2 regions of the Guptibacillus hwajinpoensis genome follow, and region 2 is predicted to be linked to the other one. Evidence: riboswitches for the same ligand, from Rfam matches in the RefSeq annotation. Region 2 holds a riboswitch; the other holds the start of a gene.

Region 1 (8,377 bases), 1.7 Mb from region 2:
AGCTCGCATCAATTATTAGCGAGAGGGGAGAAACATTGTGCACTTATACGGTACATCTGCGGTTTCGGATAGAGGCCATTTAACAATTGGAGGGGTAGATACCGTTCAATTAAGTAAAGAATACGGCACTGCACTTTATGTTTACGATGTGGCGATGATTAGAGAGAAAGCAAGAGCGTTTCGAAATGCCTTCGAGCAGGAGAACGTTCACTATCAAGTCGCTTATGCAAGCAAGGCTTTTTCTTGCATCGCAATGGTTCAGCTTGCAGATGAAGAGGGGTTAAGTCTCGATGTTGTTTCAGGTGGAGAATTGTACACAGCCCTTCAAGCTGGATTTCCTGCTGAGCGTATTCACTTTCATGGAAACAATAAAAGTGATGCTGAAATTCGTATGGCTCTTGATGCTAAAATCGGCTGTTTCGTTGTCGATAATTTCTATGAACTGGCATTACTTGAACAACTGGCAGAAGAAAAGGGAGTAAGAGCAAACATCCTGCTACGTATTACGCCTGGCATCGAAGCCCATACACATGATTATATTTTGACAGGTCAAGAAGATTCGAAGTTTGGTTTTGATCTGCAAAGTGGCCAGGTGGAAGAAGCGATTCAATCAGCTGAGAAAAAAAGCACTCTAAAATTACTTGGACTTCACTGTCATATAGGCTCTCAAATTTTTGAAACAACAGGATTCGTGATGGCAATCGACAAAATATTTCAATACCTTTCAACCTGGTATGAATCATTTGGATTTGCGCCAGAGGTTTTAAATCTGGGCGGAGGCTTCGGAATTCGTTATACTGCAGATGACCAGCCAATACCTGTCGGTGATTATATCGCAGCGATGACGCACGCCGTTAAACGAAACCTCAGCGAAGGAATGGCGATGCCGGAAATATGGATTGAACCAGGTCGTTCTCTTGTAGGAGAAGCGGGTTTGACTCTTTATACGGTAGGTTCCCATAAGCATGTACCTGAGCTTCGAAATTATCTTGCAGTTGACGGTGGAATGAGTGATAACCTTCGTCCAGCGTTATATCAGGCTAAGTATGAAGCAGCAATTGCGAACCGAATGAACGAAACGAGAGATCATCTGTACTCAGTTGCAGGGAAATGCTGTGAGTCAGGCGATATGTTAATCTGGGATTGTAAGTTGCAACGCGCGATTTCAGGGGATGTAATGGCTGTCTTTTCAACTGGAGCATACGGGTATTCGATGGCTAACAACTACAACCGTTTACCAAAACCAGCTGTTGTTTTCGTAGAGAATGGCGAAGCAAGCCTTGTTGTGAAGAGAGAATCGTACGAAGATTTAATCCACCATGACCTTCCATTGAAGCAAGCGATTATATCAAAATAATAATTTGAAGTAGAATTAATAGGGTGTAGCAGAACTCTATGCTATAATAAAAGTGCTTTCAAGCAAAATGTTTGTGCAGGAGGATTAATTAATGAAAAAAGGTACAATTGCATTCGAAAATGGAGAGGTAATTCAAATTGAATTTTACCCAGAAGAAGCACCTAACACGGTAGCTAACTTTGAGAAGCTTGCGAACGAAGGCTTCTATAATGGAGTGAATTTCCACCGCGTGATTCCTGGCTTTGTTGCTCAGGGCGGAGACCCAACTGGATCTGGTATGGGTGGTCCTGGTTACACGATTGACTGTGAAACAGAGGGTAACCCACATAAGCACGTAGCAGGTTCACTTTCAATGGCTCATGCAGGTAAAAACACAGGCGGCAGCCAGTTTTTCCTTGTTCACGAACCACAACCACATCTTGATGGCGTCCATACAGTCTTTGGTCAGGTGACAGAAGGCATGGATACAGTCCTACGCATCAAGCAAGGCGATGTAATGAAAGAAGTAAAGGTTTGGGACGAAGAATAGTTCTTCATACTACTAAAAACTAAAAACTTTCCTTCGGGGGCGGGTGAAAGTCCCAACCGGCGGTGATGACTGGCGATTAAGCTAGCTAAGTCCGTGACCCGTTTGCATATGCAAACGGTGGATCTGGTGAGAAACCAGAACCGACAGTATAGTCTGGATGGGAGAAGGAATATAAAGTAACCAATTTCTTTTTGAATCTACGATTCAAAAGGTTTATTTGGTATATATACTTTTGCCTCCCAAGTATGAGTTTTGGGAGGCTTTTTTCATGCCATCTTTCAACACCGTAAATGGAAAGTGGCACAGGAGTAGATACTATGAATCATCAGGATTATATGAAAACAGCAATCGATATGGCGCGAGGTACCGTTGGACAGACGAGGCCTAATCCTGCTGTAGGTGCTTTGATCGTGAGCGATGGACGCATAATCGGCATGGGTGCACACCTGAAAGCTGGAGAAGGACACGCCGAAGTGCAAGCACTTCAAATGGCTGGGAAAAAAGCGGAGGGTGCCACTGCATACGTTACGTTAGAACCGTGCAGTCATCATGGCCGTACGCCGCCTTGTGCAGATGCCCTTATCAAGGCTGGTATTTCAACTGTCTTTATTGCGAGTCAGGATCCAAATCCGCTCGTAGCAGGTAAAGGAATAGAGAAACTGAAAGAAGCAGGGGTTCATGTTGAAGTAGGTCTTCTTGAAGAAGAAGCCCTGATATTGAATGAAATGTTTTTCCACTACATCACTCATCATCGACCGTTTGTTACTCTAAAGTCTGCTACTACTCTTGATGGTAAAATTTCCTCTCGAACTGGGGATAGCAAATGGGTTACAGGAGAACTAGCTAGAAGGGATGTACACTCATTTCGACATAAACATGATGCCATTCTTGTTGGAGTCGGAACTGTCATTGCAGACGACCCATCATTAACAACAAGGTACGGCGAGGGGCTATCACCGATAAGGATAGTCCTTGATCATCAACTTAGGATTTCCTCGGATGCAATGCTGCTCAAAGACAGGAGAGCTGAAACGTGGATTGTGACGACAAAAGAAGCTGTCAGTAAAAATGATCGCATGTTCCCTGATCATGTCCGTTTGATTGGGATATCTGAAAAACAGATTCAAATCAAAGAAGTGCTAAAAATCCTTGGTGAAAATCAAATTACTTCTCTGTTTGTAGAAGGAGGCGCCGAGGTGAATGCCAGTTTCCTTGAATCGCAATCGTTTGAACAGGTTATTACGTATATTGCCCCTAAATTAATTGGTGGTAGACAGTCTCCATCATCTTTTGGAGGTACCGGCTTCTCCCGAATGAATGATGCAGTGGATCTCGAAATGCTTAGTGTTGATCAAATCGGAGATGACATTAGAGTTATCGCTCGAAGAAGGGAGAAACGGTAATGTTTACAGGAATTGTAGAAGAAATCGGTCGAGTAGAGAGCGTTCAGCAGGCAGGGGAGTCAATCGTCATGCAGATTGCTGCAGAAACGGTCTTAATTGATGCTCACCTTGGTGATAGTATTTCAATTAATGGTGTGTGTTTAACTGTAACGTCATATACAGATTCTGCTTTTACGGTTGACATCATGCCTGAAACATTTCGTTCCACAGGTCTTCGTCACCTTGGACCCAATTCCTCAGTTAACCTCGAACGTGCGATGTCAGCTAACGGTCGCTTTGGCGGCCATTTTGTTTCAGGGCACGTTGATGGTGTGGGGAAAATTACACGCGTTGAAAACGTTGATAATGCAGTTTATTACGATATCGCGATATCGAGAGAACTTCTCATTTATTTCGTTGAGAAAGGCTCTGTATCGGTTGATGGAACGAGCCTAACCGTTTTTGGTATCGGCGAGAACACCTTGACGATATCTCTTATTCCTCATACGGTCGAAAAGACGGTTTTAGGTAATAAGCGGGTTGGTGATTTAGTGAATATTGAATGTGATATGCTCGGAAAATACATTATGAAATACTTAGAACAAAGAAGTGGCTCTAAATCAGAGCACACCGCTTCACTTGGCAGTCAATTCTTTGAAGATCATGGGTTCAAATAAAGGTGAGGGAGGGATAGACATGTTCCATACGATAGAGGAAGCCATTTACGATTTAATGCAGGGAAGGGTCGTCATCGTTTGTGATGATGAAGATCGTGAGAATGAAGGCGATTTTGTAGCGCTAGCAGATAAAGTGACTCCTGAGATCATCAATTTTATGATAACAAAAGGAAGGGGCCTTGTTTGTACACCTATTACAGAGGACCGTGCCCGGGAGCTGAGATTAAATCCTATGGTGGATCACAATACAGATTCACATGGTACGGCATTTACAGTAAGTGTTGACCATACTAGTATTACAACTGGTATTTCAGCTGCTGAGAGAGCACTAACAATTAATGCCTTAATCAATCAGAACGCGAGACCAGCCGACTTTAACCGGCCTGGCCACGTTTTTCCGCTCGTTGCGAAAGATGGAGGAGTATTAAGGAGAGCAGGTCATACAGAAGCTGCCGTCGATTTAGCAAGGCTTTCTGGGTCAGCTCCAGCTGGAGTTATTTGTGAAATAATGAAAGAAGACGGTGAGATGGCACGTGTGCCGGATCTTATTGAGATTGCAAAAGAGTTTGATTTGAAAATGGTCACTATTAAAGATTTAATTCAGTACCGAAACCGCAAAGACGTTCTTGTGAAAAAAGAAGTGGAAATTGAACTTCCAACAGAATACGGCTCGTTCCGCGCTGTTGGATATTCAAATGTTCTCGATCAAAAAGAACATGTGGCACTTATTAAAGGGGAGATTCTCCCAGATCAGCCTACGCTTGTGCGCGTGCATTCTGAGTGCCTAACTGGGGACGTCTTCGGATCATTTCGATGCGATTGTGGCCCTCAACTACATGCGGCTCTATCTCAAATTGAGGAAGAAGGACACGGTGTACTGCTTTACATGCGACAGGAAGGAAGAGGGATAGGCCTTCTTAATAAAATGAAGGCATACAAACTACAAGAGCAGGGGTACGATACGGTTGAAGCGAATGAGAAGCTTGGTTTTAAACCTGATCTCAGAGATTATGGTATCGGCGCTCAAATTTTAAGGGATCTTGGAATCTCAAAAATGAATTTACTGACAAATAACCCGAGGAAAATTGCCGGATTAAAAGGCTACGGACTTGAGGTTGAAACTCGTATAGCACTGGAAATGCCATCACGTAAAGAAAATGAACGGTACTTAAAAACGAAGCATAGCAAGTTAGGACACATGCTTCACTTGTAAGATAAGAGTGAAATCGGGAGGCTATTTAATATGGGACAATTATTTGAAGGAAATTTGGTTGGATCTGGACTAAAAGTGGGTATTGTAGTAGGAAGGTTTAATGAATTTATTACCAGTAAACTTCTGGGGGGGGCTGAAGATGCTTTGCGCCGTCATGGATTAACTGATGAAAATATTGATATCGCCTGGGTTCCGGGAGCATTTGAAATTCCGTTCGCAGCCAAGAAAATGGTTGATACAGGACGTTACGATGCCGTTATTACGTTAGGGACTGTCATTCGCGGTGCAACCCCTCACTTTGATTATGTTTGTAGTGAAGTCTCGAAAGGGGTGGGGTCACTAGCGATGCAGTCTGGTGTTCCAGTCATTTTTGGAGTACTGACGACCAATACAATCGAGCAGGCTGTGGAACGTGCTGGTACTAAGGCAGGGAACAAAGGTTGGGATGCAGCAACGGCCGCAATTGAAATGGCCAATTTATCAAAATCATTTGAAGGTTGATTATCCAGACGTTTTTGGCTATGATGGGTATGGTGTTCAAAGAAAGGCGAAGGAGTTAAGTTTTTGAAGCCTGGAAGAAATCAAGAAAAGGTTGATTCGCATGTGTGTGTTGATTGCGATCATCATGCTCGCTGCGCTTGTCCGTAGATTGATCTGAACGTATTATACAGATAAGGAATAGTATAATAAACGGCCGAGCCAAGAACTACTTTAATGAGGGATAATCATGCTAATTCGTTATAAAAAAGCTCATGAGAAAATTGCGATGGGTTTGTTAAGCTTCATGCCTAATGAAAAAGACATCAAAAGGCTACAGCAGTCAATTAAAGATTATGAAGAAATGGAATCTTGCCAGCTTTTTCTATGGAAAGATGAAGACATTATTGGTTTGCTAGGTATTGAGTGGGTAAATGAGAACGAAGTAGAGTTAAAGCACATTAGTGTCAATCCTTCTCACCGTCATCAGGGGATCGGAAAGCATATGGTGGAAGCACTTCGAGAGATGCTAAGTGATGAGATTGATATAAAGGGAAATGAATATACTGGAACGTTTTTTGAGAGATGTCACTTAGAAGAAAACATTAAATAATGATCAACTACAAAAAGGAACGGCTCAGCCGTTCCTTTTTTGGTGTCGAATTTGAAATTGGTGGTTTCTTTCAACGAGTACTTCTGTTCGATCCCGCCTGGAGTGTCTGTGGATGAGGTCATCATTTGTTAAATCACTGGGTGTGCCGTACGCACATCCAAGTTCTTGACAGCGTTCCTGGCATTGTTGGAGGAGCTCCTTGCTTGTAAGTGGAAGATCGAATCCGTTGTATGGAGAACGAGATTCAATGAGGTGATACTCCTGTGTAAGGTCGCGAAGAAGCTGGTCGACGTCAATAGCAAGCGTCTCAAGCTCTATCCGTTCACTTATAGCAATTCGCTTTGCATTCTGGATCATTCGCGCTGCACCTGCAAAATTCCCTCGACGATGATGATATAATCCGACTGCAATCTGGATCAATCCAACCCAATGAGTCTTTCGTCTCCCGCGTGGGTCCTGCTTCCAATGTTCCTCCAGAATTTCATGGCATTCAAAATAATCACGTATTCCGTGGAAGTGAGCGAGATAGTCGATGTAAGCTTCAGAATACATATCGTTCCCTCCATTTCCTTAGTAGTGTAGCATAGGTTTATTCCTGTGTTAAAGCGAATGATTTTCGTATCCATACTGTAAAAAAGTTCATATTACGAAGCTATATGATAATGAAACAACTTCTTATTCATAGGAGAAGTAAGATAATACTTAGTTACAGTGCTGATGTATATAGCTTTTATTAATTTCAAGCAGAAATAGCAATAAAGTGAAACATCTATCAGAGAGGTCTTTTTCCCTGTCTGAAGTTGTGTGGCGCAGTATTTAAGCCTAGATCTCCATAATTTCGAGAATCGGCGAAATAACGAAATATGATATAATCGTTTTATTAGATGGAGATGGATAAAGGAAGATGGAATGAAATGATGCAATATAGTGTTAAGGTAGATGCCTTTGAAGGTCCTCTGGATCTATTGCTTCACCTGATTAATAAGTACGAAGTAGATATTTATGATATTCCTGTATCACAAATAACAGACCAGTATTTAACATTTATACATACGATGCAGGAACTAGAATTGGATGTAGCGAGCGAGTATTTAGTTATGGCTGCTACACTGCTAGCAATCAAGAGCAAAATGCTACTCCCTCAAAAAGAAGAAGAGTTATTTGATGATGACCAGGAATTCGATGATGACCCTCGGGATGAGCTGGTACAACGGCTTGTCGAGTATCGGAGATTTAAAGAAGCAGCAAATGACCTTAAGGAAAAGGAAAGTAGCCGCAGCCTTCTTTATGCGCGTCCACCCGCTGATATTAGTGAATATAGTCGAGAGGAACATCAAACGTCAATTGGTGATGTAACCTTATATGATATGTTAGCGGCCTTTCAAAAGATGTCTCGTCGCGTGAAGGACAAAAAGCCCAAGCGAACGAGGATTCAAAGTCAGGACATTCCTATTGAAGACCGGATGAATGAAATTAGACTCAAGCTTCAGGGGAATGGGAGGAAGAGATTTACGGAACTTTTTGTAGAAGAAGAACGGGGACATATGATTGTGACATTTCTTGCGATTTTGGAACTAATGAAAAAAAGGGCTGTTGCATGTGAACAGGACAGCAATTTTGGAGAGATCATGATTTTTGAAAGTGAAGGGAAGGCTTCAGAGTGACAAAAGAGGAAGTGAAAAGCATTATTGAAAGTCTTTTATTTGTGGTTGGGGACGAAGGGATTACGTTGAAAGATCTTTGTGAGACCATCTCGTTAGAAGAAGAGACAATTTCTGATGCTCTAAAAGAATTACAACTAGAATACGATGAGGTAGAACGGGGTTTTAAAATTGTGTTTCTTGGTGGTGGATACCAGCTTACGACTAATGCAAAAAATGCCCCGTATATTGAAAAATTAATTGATCAACCAGGAAATCATTCACTTTCTCAAGCTGCTCTCGAAACCATGGCCATCATAGCTTATAAACAACCGATTACGAGGATTGAAATTGAGGAAATACGTGGTGTGAAAACGGATAAACCTCTTCAAACATTGATGAGGAAGCTACTCATTAAAGAAGCAGGTAGAGCCGAGAAGGCAGGACGAGCTATTTTATATGGTACAACAAGAGAGTTCCTATTTCATT
Region 2 (8,377 bases):
TGAAGCAACGCGTGTTAACCTTTATGAAACTGATAAAATTGACCGCGCTGCCCTTAGTGCAGATTTCGTTGATCAGTTTAAGGACAGAGAAGGTTTCTCCACAATCCTTGATACAACGATCTACTTCCTTCGTCTCAACCAGAAGAATGAAGCCCTTGCAAACAATGATATCCGTAAGGCATTATTTCTTGCATATGACCGTGATGGTCTTGTAAATGTACTACTTAACAATGGTTCAGTAGCAGCTCGCTACCTTGTACCTAAAGAATTCCTATTCCTTGATGGAGAAGACTTCCGTGCACCTGCTCCAGACGGCTACATGGTTGATCAAACAGCAGATGACGCTGCAGAATACTGGAAGAAAGGCTTAGAAGCACTTGGAACTGATAGTGTCGAGCTGGAATTCCTTACAACGGATAGTGATTTGGCATCTAAAATCGCTGAATATGCGAAAAATCAGTTTGAATCCAAGCTTGATGGCATAACAGTTACGATCAACAAGCAACCATGGAAGCAGTTCCTTGAGCTTGAAGATGCTGGTAATTTTGATATCTCCACTGGTGGTTGGGGACCAGATTATCCAGATCCAATGACTTACGTCTACATGTTTGAAACTGGTGGAGCATACAACCGTATGGACTACTCAAATGAAGAGTATGATAAGCTAGTTTCCGGCGCTAAGACTGAATCTGATGAACAAAAACGCTGGGAAATGATGCAAGAACCTGAGCGCATTCTTATTGAAGAGGATGCTGCAATCGTTCCTACTTACCAGGGCGGTAGCGCAATTATAATGAAGGATTATGTTAAAAACTATCATATTCACAAGTTTGGAGCAGATTCTTCACTTAAATGGGTAACAATCGAGAAGTAAAAAGGAAAAAAGCGTGGCTGCATGCCGCGCTTTTTTTGCTTTGTTAGACTAGTGAAAAACGTTCAGGGAGTTTTCGAAGCTGTGTTTGTTGTTCGTATCCATATGCTAATTTTATTAGCTGGGGTTCGTTAAAGGCTTTACTTGTAAAGGTGATTCCAAATGGTTTTCCATTTGAGGTAGCGCCAGCCGGAACGGTTATAGACGGATAACCTGCTTTCGCAGGAATGGTAGAGCCATAACATCCAGCGAATAGAAGAGCATCAACACCTTTTTCGAACAACTGATCAAGAGCGCTTTTACCATCTTCTAAATCACGCAACCGACTACTAATATATATTGGATCACTCAACAGGCCATTTTTTTCGTTAGCTTCAACTAATCGTTCCTGACCATATTTGATCAGTTGGGGATTTTGTTTGTAATAATTGATGACAGTATCCAGTGTCATTCCTGAAGAGTTCTTTGTTTCATTGGCAAGATAGCTATTAAGGGCTGGTTTGAATTCATGTAGCAGAACCTGGAAATCGTTCTCAAGTTCGTTCTGATGTGGGGTAATCTCGTCTACTTCAGTAAAGGTACACCCTATGAACTCTAGTTCAGAAATAGCAATCTCCATCAGCTTCTGTTCTTCAGGATGCATTTGATCGTAATAGCCTTTCCTGACGATACCGATTCTGAATTCTGCAAAGAGAGGCTTGAGGAGGTAAGGGGTGTAATCATGATACACGGTTATCCCATGCGTAACGGGGTCTTCGGGATCACTCCCAGACATAATGCCTAGTAAAATTGCGGCGTCTGTTACATTTCGAGTAATGGGGCCAGCTGTATCCTGTGAAAAAGAGATTGGAATGATTCCTTTTCGACTAACTGATCCAACAGTTGGTTTTAATCCGACGGCTGCATTCGAGCTAGCGGGGCTAAGGATAGAGCCATTTGTCTCGGTACCGATAGCGGCCGGACTAAAATGACAGGCGACCGCTGCAGCTGAACCAGAACTGGATCCCCCTACATCTAGAGTTCCTGGTCCATACGGGTTCAAAACCTGCCCACCTCTTGAACTAAATCCATTTGGCATGGAGTCACTCATAAAGTTCGCCCATTCAGTCATATTTGTTTTACCGAGAATTATAGCACCTGCTTCTCGAAGCTTTTTTACAAGAAACGCATCTTTTTTACCATATGAACAGGCAAGAGCAGCAGATCCAGCACTTGTGTGTAAATGATCACCAGTATTAATGTTATCTTTTAATAAGATTGGAATCCCATGAAGAAGACTTCTTGATCCAGTTTTCTGTCGTTCTCGGTCGAGTCCTGCTGCGACAAAGAGTGCATCCGGGTTTACTTCAAGGACAGCATTTATATGAGGATTATGAGTAGCGATTTGATTGAGATAGAACTTTACGAGTTTTTCTGAAGAAAGGTTACCTTCGAACATTGCATTTTGAAGGTCCCTAATAGTGGATTTTTCGAGCCATTCGATCGTTAACACAGGGAGTCCCTCCTTACTCCTTTTTATAACTAATTCAACAAATAATGGGAATACCCCTTCAAAAAACCCGGATCTTTTTACAGATCCGGGTTTTAATTTATTCCTTCAAGAAGAGGGATTAATGCCCCCTTTGATTGAAGTTTCACTTTATGCGATCCTGATTTGCTTTTCAAACCAGGGTTTTAATTTTACGAAAAAGGCGATAAATATCCCGGCTACGATTGCGCCTTTTAATAGGTTAAACGGGGTAATACCTGTTAATACTAGGGCCTGACGAGCTGATGCTGACATTTCTTCAAAGCCCATGAACCAGGTGTATGCCGGTAGGATGATGATATAATTCAACAACCCCATCATTGCTGACATAAGAATCGTCCCGATGGTCAATCCCAGTGTTAATCCTTTCTGGGTTTGATTAAACTTCCGGAAAATAAGAGCTGTTGGCACGATAAAGAATACACCTGCAATAAAATTAGCAAGCTGGCCAATTGGTACACCAGTGAAGCTTCCCTGAATTCCGAAATGGATAAAGTTCTTAATCGCTTCAACAAGAATCCCGGCTACCGGCCCATAAAGAATAGCCACGAAGAGTGCTGGAATATCACTGAAATCAATTTGCAGGAAAACAGGAAATCCAGGCAGTGGAAAATCAAATAGCATTAGCAGATAAGAGATACTACTAAACATCGCAATCACGATCATTCGTTGCGTTTTCGATACACTTTTCATTTTGACATTTCTCCCTTTTTTTTCGAACCACCGAAAAAGGAGATGTGGCCCCAGTGCACACAAAAAAACCATGAGTATGGGGCTCATGGTTACGGCATGGGGAAATAAGCAAGCTCTTCTCGAATATCAAAAGAAGCTTACTTATCCACCATCTTCTCCCATCCAGACTATACTGTCGGCTCTGGAATTTCACCAGATCCTGCCCAAAATACAGGCTCGCGGGCTTGAGGAAATACTTATCCTTCACCGCCGGTCGGGAATTACACCCTGCCCCGAAGATAGTTCGCTATAATTAGTTACAACTTTATTATACAGCGGGAAATATGATAGCTCAACAAATATATCTTGAAGCTATGTTGTTTTGTGATAACGCTTTCTTTCGGTGCAAGTAAAAACTCTCTATTCAATTGAACAGAGAGCTTCAATAAAGCGCTATTATTTTTTCTCAGAAAGCCAGGTAGCAACCATTTCTGCTTCCTTCCCTTGAATGACACCAGCTGGCATTCCGCCGCCTTTACCATTTTTAATGATTTCAAGAATCTCATCTTTCGAATACTTACCACCTACAGCTTCAAGTGCGGGGCCCGCTCCACCTCCAAGGTTTTCACCATGGCAAGATGCGCAATTCTGAGAGAAAATTTTTTCAGCTTCACCCCCAGCGGAGTCGCCGCCTTTTTCACCGCCACCTTCTTCCGCCTGTTCGCCGTGACCTGCTTCATTGCCGGCGTGTTCTTCGGTTGTGGATAGCCAGTATGTAAAACCTACAACCATTACAAGGAACAAAATTATTACAGCAATATATGCTGATGATTTACCCATTCTGTTCACCTCCTGTATCCTCATCTTTATCATACTTTTCACACATTCATTTATCAAATATATTTTGCTTGTTTTTCCTTTCTATCCCTAAATTTCTATGTTCACTAGCAAAAAAATCTTCTAAAGTAGTCCTCGTTTTCATAGAAATAAGTATCTAAAGCGAGAGTGGCAGGAGGGAAGTTGAGATGAAAAGCAGTTCTATTAAATGGTTTAGTGATGGAAGCAGTATGAAAATCAGAGCATTTTCTTTTTTTACCATTATTGGTTTGATTGTCCTATTTGTTGTAGCCGGGTTTATATCTTCTTCAGAAACAAGATATCGTCTTTCATCTTCCATGCTGCATGACTGGATTACGAGTTTTTCTACTGAAGCAATGGTTTACGGAATGGGCACGGAAAATCATTATTTAACCCAGGTTTTACCTGAGGCAAGTGAACCCCCAGCACTTTCTCTTGTCGCCTTCCAATTTATTACTAGTGTAAAGCCAGGTGATATTCGAAGTCTGGTTGGTGGTGAACTCCCGGGCTTTGCATTGTATGATGCCAAGATTCACGTAGCAGGGGAAGGGACAAACTTCACGAACCTTCCAGTAGAGTCAGCTCCTCCTTTAAATGAATTGTTGAAAGAAAGAGAAGTTCCTTCAGAAAAGCTTCAAATTAAAGAGTCGAAAGGAAACGTTACACCACCTGTTCAAACGACTAATGGAAGAGAAGTCGCGTTTATCTATCATTCCCATAGTTATGAATCCTACCTTCCCCTTCTTGGACTCGACGGAAAGAAGGATGCAGATCTTGCAAATGATGGGAAAACAAATATTACTTTAGTAGGCAAGATGCTGGGGGAGGAACTTGAAAATCGCGGAATTGGAGCACGAGTAGATGATTCGAATATTGGGGTTCTTCTAAACGAGAAAGGCTGGGAACACGGTAAAGCCTATGATGTTTCGAGGACGATCGTTCAATCTGCGATTGCCGGAAGCGATGAGTTCGATTTGTTTATAGACATTCATCGTGATGCATTAAGAGAGAAGGATACAACGGTTACAATTAACAATGAAGAATACGCCCGAACTGTCTTTGTTATCGGAGAAGAAAATCCTAACTATGAGAAGAATCTTGCCCTTGCTAAAGATCTTCATGAGGCATTAAAGGATCAATATCCGGGGTTAAGTCGGGGGGTTATTGGGAAGAAGGGGCAGGGTGTTGATGGCATCTACAATCAAGATTTGTCTCCAAATGCCCTACTTATTGAAATGGGTGGTGTTGACAATAACCTTGATCAATTAAGCAGAACGGTAAGAGCCATTGCAGATGTGATTAGTGAACATTACTGGAATGTTCAAAAGGTAAACAATTGAAGAATTACTTACTATTAAAAAAGCGCTGGCCATGTAGCCAGCGCTATTAAAACTAAGTAGCTTCTTTTTTGATGGTTAACAGGCTTGTTGTAAGCCCAACGAATAAAATAGTTATCGCAGAATAGATTGTTGAGTTCAATCCAATGGTTTGTGAGCCGATAATAATCACCAACCCATCAATAATGAAAATGATGAATCCTACATTTAAGGAGAACATTCTTGAAATAAATTGGGCAAGTAGATCTGTGCCCCCTGTACTCGTTTCAAATCTAAGCATGAAGCCAATACCCGAACCTACGAAAAAGCCACCAAGAATGGCGCTGATTAGAATAGGGAAGGAAAAAATGTGACGAAGCGGAGAGAATAAATCAATAAATAAAGAAGAAAGTAATAATCCATGGAGGCTATTATAAAAGTAAGGGCGAAAGTAAAGAAATGCAATAATATAGAGTGGAATGCTTAAGGATATGATGGTAAGACCAGTCTGATAGCCCCATAAGTATTTGATAATTAAACCTATCCCAATCATACCACCATCGATTAATTGATTTGGAACGAGGAAACTGTTGATTCCAAAGCCAACAAGAGCACTTCCTGTGAACACAGCAACCATTTTTTTATACATAAAACGCTCACCTGCTTGTTCATGGTTGTTTCATATGTATGTGCCCAAGAAGATTTTCATAACTTTTAGATTAGAAGCTCCTATCAATGTATAATCAGGATTTTTCTTAACTTGCACTGTGCGATTTTACTATTATTGAATTTTGAAACATTAAGTCGGCGTAAATAGGATCATTTCTAGTAGTCTAGCAGCTTTCGTTTGATGGACTACTGTATCATTATTGGCTAGAATGTAGTACGAATGTTTTATAACATAAATAAATCAACGAGAAAGGCAGGCCAATAGGCTGCCTTTTTTTCATTCCAAAACCTAATTATGTATTTTTTTACCATTAAATAAACTTATGAATAAATTATATCACGCCATGAATTTAAATGTTATTGGGAAAGGAATGAGCATTTAAACGCATTAATTCCTGTGATTTCTACTATATTTCCCAATACAAACAATAGAAAATATGTGTTAATCTACCAATGTATTAAAAATTCTAATTATTCCGAAATGGAGGAAATGAAATGAAAAAGGGAATTGCCGTTATACTTGCTACAGGTCTTGCATTTGGTTCAGCACTTCCAGCTGGTGCTTCGACGAATGATTTGAATCCTGAACAAAAGCAGGCACTCAAAAAGATGGAAATCGTGAAGCAAAACTGGGAAGACGAGCGTAAAGTACCTTCGTTCCTTTCCGGAAAACTATCAGAAAAAAGCGTTAAAACTGAAAAGGCGGTTAAGTCATATTTAAAGTCGAATGAAAGTCTATTTAAAATAAAAACCAAAGATTTAAAGCTAGTAAATGAAATGACAGATGAGCTAGGAATGAAGCATTATGAATATGTTCAGACTGTAAAAGGCGTAGAAATTGAAGGAGCGCGGTTCATCGTACATACGGATGAAAATGGAGAAGTTGTAGCAGTAAACGGTGATCTGCACCCGGATGCAGAAAAGAATTTTAAAGGAAGTTCGAAAGTATCCGTTAAAAAAGAGGTAGCAATTAAGAAAGCCTGGAATCATATCGATGTAAAGCCACAAAACGTTGTAAGTGATGAGCAAAGCTTTATGAAGAAATCTGATGTCTCTGACATGGTAGAAAAAAGCGAGAAAGTAGTATATGAAAAAGATAATGAATACTATTTAACTTATAAAGTACAGCTTCAATTCATTGATCCATACCCTGCGAATTGGCAGATTTATGTTGATGCTCGTGATGGCTCAATTGTCGATGCATATAATGCCGTTACTGAAGGAGCAACGACAGGTTACGGGTATGGTGTACTTGGCGATTATAAATCTCTAAATACGTACTATTCTAATGGCACACACTACTTATACGATGTTACCAAGCCAATGAATGGTGTCATTGAAACAAGAACAGCAAATTACGGTTCCTCCCTACCTGGATACTATTCAGTAGATAGTAACAATGCTTTCACTGCAACCTCTCAAGGTGCAGATGTGGATGCTCATTATTATGCTGGTACAGTTTATGACTATTACAAAAATACGCATAACCGAAATAGCTTTGATAACAACGGCGCAACCATTCGATCAACGGTGCACTATGGATCAAGTTACAATAATGCATTCTGGAATGGCTCACAAATGGTCTATGGAGATGGTGATGGTTCAACATTCGATCCATTGTCTGGTGCACAAGACGTTGTTGCCCATGAGATTACTCATGCAGTAACTGAAAGAACTGCAGGGCTTCAATATCAAAATCAATCTGGTGCATTGAACGAATCTATGTCAGATGTATTCGGCTACTTTGTGGAACCAGGGGACTTCCTTCTTGGAGAAGATGTCTACACGCCTAACAGGTCAGGAGATGCATTAAGAAGTCTATCGAATCCTGATGCTTATGGACAGCCATCGCATATGGATGACTATTATTACACGTCATCTGACAATGGTGGTGTTCATACAAATAGTGGAATCCCAAATAAAGCTGCTTATCTGACAATCCAAAGCATCGGGAAAGCAAAAGCTGAGAAAATTTACTATCGTGCATTAAGTATCTATTTAACACCTACAAGTAACTTTAGTACGGCAAGGGCAGCACTATTGCAAGCTACATCTGATCTTTATGGCACTGGGACAACTTACAATGCAGTTGCAAGTGCATGGAACCAGGTGGGAGTAAATTAATCATACCGCCTGGAAGAAGAGTTCATTAAATGAGCTCTTCTTTTTTTTGTATCAGCCCTTTCATTACCAAAATAATTAGTGAAAAACAACCTCTAGCATTTAATTTCTGAGGCGCATTTTCCAATCCTGCATTATTTTGGTTATAATATAAGGAGATTAATGAATCGGAGGCTGGTCATGGAACATTTAGATATGCATCACATATTCGAACTTGGACTGATTCTTACAATGATTGCGGCAGGTATAACGGCAATTGCCAAAAAGCTGAAACAGCCTTATCCGATTGCGCTCGTTATCATTGGAACACTCATTGGACTATTTAACATTCCCGTTCTTGAA

Evidence for each region. A riboswitch is a leader RNA that binds a small molecule or an ion and turns the genes downstream of it on or off. The one in region 2 is predicted to bind FMN.
Region 1: another riboswitch for FMN. It lies ahead of ribD (bifunctional diaminohydroxyphosphoribosylaminopyrimidine deaminase/5-amino-6-(5-phosphoribosylamino)uracil reductase RibD); the one in region 2 lies ahead of ABFG93_RS07835 (ECF transporter S component).

Annotation. Positions count from the first base shown of each region.
Region 1 is NZ_CP156674.1:3,894,110-3,902,486, forward strand. It holds gene lysA (diaminopimelate decarboxylase) at 38-1,357, shown strand; gene ABFG93_RS20165 (peptidylprolyl isomerase) at 1,449-1,886, shown strand; FMN riboswitch at 1,912-2,059, shown strand; gene ribD (bifunctional diaminohydroxyphosphoribosylaminopyrimidine deaminase/5-amino-6-(5-phosphoribosylamino)uracil reductase RibD) at 2,204-3,289, shown strand; gene ribE (riboflavin synthase) at 3,289-3,945, shown strand; gene ABFG93_RS20180 (bifunctional 3,4-dihydroxy-2-butanone-4-phosphate synthase/GTP cyclohydrolase II) at 3,965-5,158, shown strand; gene ribH (6,7-dimethyl-8-ribityllumazine synthase) at 5,189-5,659, shown strand; gene ABFG93_RS20190 (GNAT family N-acetyltransferase) at 5,886-6,248, shown strand; gene ABFG93_RS20195 (DUF309 domain-containing protein) at 6,273-6,800, opposite strand; gene ABFG93_RS20200 (segregation/condensation protein A) at 7,166-7,912, shown strand; gene scpB (SMC-Scp complex subunit ScpB) at 7,909-8,377, shown strand, end outside.
Region 2 is NZ_CP156674.1:1,536,145-1,544,521, reverse strand. It holds gene ABFG93_RS07845 (ABC transporter substrate-binding protein) at 1-874, shown strand, start outside; gene ABFG93_RS07840 (amidase family protein) at 918-2,363, opposite strand; gene ABFG93_RS07835 (ECF transporter S component) at 2,511-3,092, opposite strand; FMN riboswitch at 3,239-3,376, opposite strand; gene ABFG93_RS07830 (c-type cytochrome) at 3,528-3,863, opposite strand; gene spoIIP (stage II sporulation protein P) at 4,097-5,269, shown strand; gene ABFG93_RS07820 (YitT family protein) at 5,322-5,894, opposite strand; gene ABFG93_RS07815 (M4 family metallopeptidase) at 6,410-8,038, shown strand; gene ABFG93_RS07810 (cation:proton antiporter) at 8,216-8,377, shown strand, end outside.